DNA from 2 places in the Clostridium sp. SY8519 genome. Region 2 is predicted to be linked to the other one. Evidence: predicted binding sites of a transcription regulator. Region 2 holds the regulator's gene; the other holds the start of a gene.
What was found. The regulator NrdR, encoded in region 2, represses ribonucleotide reductase genes. The targets are predictions, from matches to a motif close to CACNANATNTNGTG.

Region 1 (3,172 bases), 1.3 Mb from region 2:
CTTCATGGATGTTATCTTCTTCCAGCACATAGATCAGCTTCGGGAAAGCCGGTGTGATGTATACACCCTGCTCATTCTTGATTCCCTGGATCCGCTGTTTCAGGATTTCTTCCGTAACCATGGCCAGATCATCCCGCAGCTGTCCTTCCGGCACTTCATCCAGATACATGAAAATCGTGATAAACGGTGCCTGGCCATTGGTGGTCATCAGTGTGATGACCTGATACTGGATCAGCTGAACGCCCTGCTGCACTTCTTTTTTCAGGCGCAGCTCCGCGATCCGGTTGATGGTCTCCTCATCTGCTTCAATGCCGCATTCTGCCAGATTTTCCCTGGCTTCCCTGCGGAATTTTTCACGGCTGACATTGACAAAAGGCACCAGATGCGCCAGTGAAATGCTCTGGCCGCCATACTGGGAGCTGGCAATCTGAGCCACTGCCTGGGTCGCGATATTGCATGCCGTGGAAAAGCTGTGGGGCTTCTCGATCAGGGTTCCGCTGATAACCGTGCCGTTCTGGAGCATGTCCTCCAGGTTCACCAGACAGCAGTTGTGCATATGCTGGGCAAAGTAATCCGCGTCATGGAAGTGGATGATGCCTTCTTCATGGGCTTTCCAGATATCTTCCGGCAGCAGGAAACGCTTGGTGATATCCTTGCTGACCTCCCCTGCCATATAGTCTCTCTGCACGCTGTTGACCGCCGGGTTTTTATTGGAATTTTCCTGTTTGACCTCTTCATTGTCATACTCCAGAAGAGTCAGGATCTGCTGATCGGTGGAATTGGATTTTCGCACCAGCGCCCGTTTGTAACGATAGGTGATGTAATTGCGGGCCACGGAAAAGGCCCGCTGATTCATGATCTGATTCTCCACCAGATCCTGGATCTCTTCCACGCTCAGCGCCCGGTTCATTCCCTCACAAATGGTACGCATATTTGCGGAAATCACCGCGATCTGCTCTTTGCTCATCTGTTCGCTCTCCGGTACCGAGCGGTTCGCTTTCTCTACAGCTGCCGTGATTTTGTTAAGATCAAAGGTATCTTCTGTTCCGCTTCTTTTGATGATCTTCATGTCCGTTCTCCCTTGCACATCCTGTCTTTTCCCTGCCGGGAATCTGTCATTGTATTGTTGAACAATTGTAAAGAATTGCCTTATGCGCACAACAAGCGGTCCTGGTTGGGACACGCTTGCTGGTTTCTGTACAATATCCTGTTGCTTCGTTACTATAGATGCTACAACATCTAGTGGCATTTTTCAAGAGATAACTACCACATCTAGTATTTTTGTCCGTTTTTCACAAAAAACGTCTTTTTTATCCGCGAAGTTTTTCAATCGCTTTTCTGATTCTGTCTACAGACTCTTCCTTGCCCAGGACCTCCATCAGTTCGGTGGCTCCGCCCGGTGTCATCTGTTTTCCGGACACTGCGGTACGGATCGGCCACATCACATATCCGACTTTATATCCTTTTTCCGAACCATAGGCCTTCAGCATGGCGAACAGGGCGTCATTGCTGAAGTCTTCCTGGGCCTCCAGCAGAGGCAGGACCTCTTCCAGCAGCGCCAGGGATTTCTCCGGGTCAGTCTTCATCTTCTTGTGGGTATACATGGATACCTCATACGCCGGCACCTCTTCGAAGAAATCGATGTGCTCCCTGATCTCCGGAAGGGTTTCGATTCTTGTTTTCACCATCTCCGCGATATGGCGCAGATCCAGATCCTTATGGATCACTTCTTTGATGTAGGGCTCCGCCAGCTCATAGAAGCGGTCGGAATCCATGGCCTTGAGATATTCCCCGTTCATCCATCTTAACTTGACCATGTCAAAGACTGCCGGAGACTTATTGATATGACGGTAATCGAATTTTTCAATCAGCTCCTGCAGGGACATAATCTCCTGGTTGTCCTCCGGGCTCCATCCCAGCAGCGCCACAAAATTCACGATGGCTTCCGGCAGGAATCCCTGCTCCACCAGATCTTCATAGGAAGCATGGCCGCTGCGCTTGGAAAGCTTCTGGTGCTCTTCGTTGGTAATCAGCGGGCAGTGGATATATTTCGGTTCTTCCCATCCGAAGGCGTGATACAGACGGGTGTATTTCGGCGCGGAGGACAGATACTCATTGCCCCGCACCACATGGGTAATATGCATCAGATGGTCATCTACCACATTGGCAAAATTGTACGTGGGATATCCGTCTGACTTGATCAGGATCATATCGTCCAGTTCTTCATTGGGCTGGGAAATATCTCCGTAAATCTCATCATGGAACGATGTGCTGCCCTCATTCGGCACATTGATGCGGATGACGTAGGGCTTGCCCGCAGCCAGATTCGCTTCAATCTCTTCTTTGGACAGATGCAGGCAGTGTTTGTCATAGAAGGAGATTTCCTTGCCGCCGATGTTCTGTTTCAGGCTGTCCAGGCGCTCCTGGTCGCAGAAACAGTAGTAAGCCTCTCCCTTCTCGATCAGTTCCAGCGCGTACTTCATATACAGACCGCTCTTGCAGCGCTCACTCTGCACATACGGGCCATATCCCCCGTCTTTGTCCGGACCTTCATCATGGATCAGGCCGGTCTCCGCCAGGGTATGATAGATAATGTCTTCCGCTTCCGCCACAAACCGTCCCTGATCCGTGTCCTCGATACGGAGTACAAAATCTCCGCCTGCATGTTTCGCGATCAGATATGTATAAAGAGCCGTTCGTAGATTTCCCACATGCATCCGTCCGGTAGGGCTCGGTGCGAATCTGGTTCTGACTTTTGCCATTGCTATACCTCTTTCTTTATCATAAATTGCGCCTTGTCTGCTGTCTGCCGTCCGCATCCGCGGTCCGCGCAATTGCCCCCTGGCAAGGCGTCGGTATTTTCCTCAGGGCACACTAAACGATTATACTCCAGCCGGGTCAGATGCACAACCAGAAAATCCCGCGGCGGGCTGCCGGAAAAAAATCACGGCAGACTGCCGGAAAAGTCTCGGCAAACTGCCGGAAAATGTCCGCAGCAGTCCGCCCGGATATTGCGCGCAGAAAGAAGAGGCACTACCTAACCACCTGTTAAGTAATGCCTCTCAATGATTGATTGGACTCATTCAGTGTCCTCCTATATGCAATTTTATCGTCCTAGAATTCGTCCTTTTTCTCGATGTCCGCGACATCGGAACGATTCCTCTATTCAGTT
Region 2 (3,172 bases):
AATCGCGGAAACCCCATAAAATAAAGGTTTTTTAAGGAGATATAAAACATTATGAAACTAGGAATCGTTGGCCTGCCAAACGTAGGAAAAAGCACATTGTTCAATTCACTGACGAAAGCAGGCGCAGAGTCAGCAAACTATCCGTTCTGTACTATCGACCCCAATGTGGGAGTTGTGTCCGTACCGGATGAGCGGCTGAATCTTCTGGGAGAATTATATCATTCCAAAAAGATAACCCCTGCGGTGATTGAATTTGTGGATATTGCCGGACTGGTGAAAGGTGCCAGCAAGGGAGAAGGACTGGGCAATCAGTTCCTGGCCAACATCCGCGAAGTGGATGCTATCGTACACGTGGTACGCTGTTTTGAGGACACCAATGTGGTGCATGTGGATGGAAAAATTGATCCGGCCAGCGATATCGAAACGATCAACCTGGAGCTGATTTTTTCGGATATTGAGATTCTGGACCGCAGAATTGCCAAAGGCAGCAAAGGCGCCCGCATGGATAAGAAGCTGGCGGCAGAGGTTGAGTTCCTGAAACGGATCAAAGCGCATCTGGAAGACGGCAAACTGGCCAAAACATTTGAACTCAGCGATGATGAGGACGAACAGGCCTTTTTCCGTTCCCTGAATCTGCTGACCGCAAAGCCGGTGATCTATGCCGCGAATGTATCGGAAGATGATCTGGCAGATGACGGTGCCTCCAATCCCCATGTGGCAGCAGTCCGTGAACTGGCGAAAGAAGAAGGATCCGGCGTGTTTGTGATCTGTGCCAAGATCGAGGAAGAAATGGCGGAACTGGACGACGATGAGAAGGCCATGTTCCTGGAAGAGCTGGGGATCAAGGAGTCCGGCCTGGAGAAGCTGATCCAGGCAAGCTATGATCTTCTTGGCCTGATGAGTTTCCTGACTGCGGGAGAAGACGAAACCCGTGCCTGGACGATCCGGAAGGGGACAAAAGCACCCCAGGCAGCCGGCAAGATTCATACCGATTTTGAACGGGGCTTTATCCGCGCGGAAGTAGTGAACTATAAGGATCTTCTGGAATGCGGATCTCTGGCAGCTGCCAGGGAAAAGGGCCTGGTAGGACTGGAAGGCAAGGAATATGTGGTGCAGGACGGGGATGTGATTCTGTTCCGTTTCAATGTATAAAAGCAGCGGGAGGAAATGAGCGATGAAATGCCCATACTGCAGCAGTGACAATACGCGGGTGATTGATTCCCGCCCGGTGGATGACAATGCGTCTATCCGCCGCAGACGCATGTGCGATGACTGCAAGAAACGATTTACTACTTATGAGAAAGTAGAGACCATTCCGCTGATTGTAATAAAGAAGGACAATACCAGGGAACAGTATGACCGATCCAAAATAGAGGCCGGGCTTCTGCGGGCCTGCCACAAGCGGCCGGTATCGGTGGATCAGATCAAGCAGCTGACCGATGATGTGGAAAATGAAATTTATGCCCGGGCAGAGAAGGAAATTGCCAGCACGGTAATCGGGGAACTGGTGATGGACAAAATCAAGGACCTGGATCCGGTGGCTTATGTCCGGTTTGCGTCGGTTTACCGGGAATTCAAGGACGTGAATACTTTTGTACTGGAATTGAAGAAAATGCTGGATCGGGAGACGGAGAAATAATGGCGGTCAGATTATATCCAACACTTTATACGAAATCCGTATACCGGATTAATTTCGAACAGCTGTATGCGGACGGGTACCGGGGGCTGATTTTTGATATTGACAATACGCTGGTCACCCATGGTGCACCGGCAAACGGCAGGGCAAAACGGCTGTTTGAACGGCTGAAGCGCATAGGATTTACCTGCTGTCTGCTGTCCAACAACAAGGAACCCCGTGTAAAAATGTTTAACGACGCGGTTCATGTGAACTATGTCTTTGACGCACACAAGCCATCTCCGGATGGCTATCGTTATGCTATGGAGATCATGGGAACAGACAAAAGGAATACGCTGTTTATCGGAGACCAGATTTTTACGGATATTTTCGGTGCCAATCGTGCGGGGATTTCATCGATCCTTGTACGTTATATTCACTGGAAAGAAGAAATTCAGATTGTGCTGAAGCGGCGGCTGGAGTTTTTTGTGCTTTTGTTTTACCGGATGTATGTAAAACGCCAGGACCCGTCTGACCGAAAAAGCGCAGCCTGGTGGGAAGCGCGTTATGTCAATGGTGGCAGAAGCCTGGAATCAGAAGGAGAAGGAGAAACAGACCTATGAAAATTGTAATCGGAAATGACCACGCGGCAGTATCTATGAAAAAGAAGATTCAGAGCTATCTGGAATCCAAAGGCTATGAAGTGATTAATGTGGGTACGGACACGGAGGAGCGCTGCAATTATCCGGAAATCGCGGCAGCCGCATGCAAAAAGATCCAGAACGGCGAAGCCGAGCGGGGCGTGCTGATCTGCGGAACCGGCGCCGGGATGGCGATTACGGCCAATAAGCTCCGGGGAATCCGGGCAGTGGTGTGTTCGGAACCGGTGACCGCGCGCCTGGCCAGAGAGCACAATCATGCCAATGTAATCTGCTTTGGCGAAAGAGTAGTCGGCGAGGAAATGGGATATGCGATTGTGGATGCCTATCTTAATGCGCAGGAGCTGGGAGACCGCCATGCCATGCGTGTGGGACTGATTTCCGAAATTGAGGAGGCAGAGTCCGCCGGCAAGTAATACTTGAAATAATTACAGATTTCCGATAAAATAATTAGAAAGTATGTGTCGCGGTATGCGACTGTAAGGAGGAAGATGAATGATATCAGCAGGTGATTTCAGAAACGGCATGACGATCGAACTGGAGGGCAATATCTTCCAGATCATCGAATTTCAGCACGTGAAACCTGGCAAAGGAGCCGCATTTGTTCGGACCAAATTAAAAAACATCAAGAGCGGCGGTGTCGTTGAGAAGACATTCCGGCCGACAGAGAAGTGCGAGCAGGCTCATATCGAACGTTCAGACAAACAGTATCTTTACAATGATGGAGATCTTTATTATTTCATGGATGTGGAGACCTATGATCAGGTTGCTCTGACCAAGGAAGCCATCGGAGATTCTCTGAAGTTTGTCAAAGAGAATGACATGGTTAAGATGTGCGCCCACAATGGAGAGATTTACGCGGTAGAGCCGCCGCTGTTTGTAGAGCTGGAGATCACAG

Region 1: a site for NrdR is predicted at 1,232-1,245, ahead of nrdD (anaerobic ribonucleoside-triphosphate reductase). Genes of this name have one in related genera too.

What each region holds. Positions count from the first base shown of each region.
Region 1 is NC_015737.1:1,440,676-1,443,847, reverse strand. Features, by position in the region: gene nrdD (anaerobic ribonucleoside-triphosphate reductase) at 1-1,069, opposite strand, end outside; gene gltX (glutamate--tRNA ligase) at 1,311-2,762, opposite strand.
Region 2 is NC_015737.1:2,717,036-2,720,207, reverse strand. Features, by position in the region: gene ychF (redox-regulated ATPase YchF) at 52-1,152, shown strand; gene nrdR (transcriptional regulator NrdR) at 1,175-1,639, shown strand; gene CXIVA_RS12585 (YqeG family HAD IIIA-type phosphatase) at 1,639-2,238, shown strand; gene rpiB (ribose 5-phosphate isomerase B) at 2,235-2,690, shown strand; gene efp (elongation factor P) at 2,770-3,172, shown strand, end outside.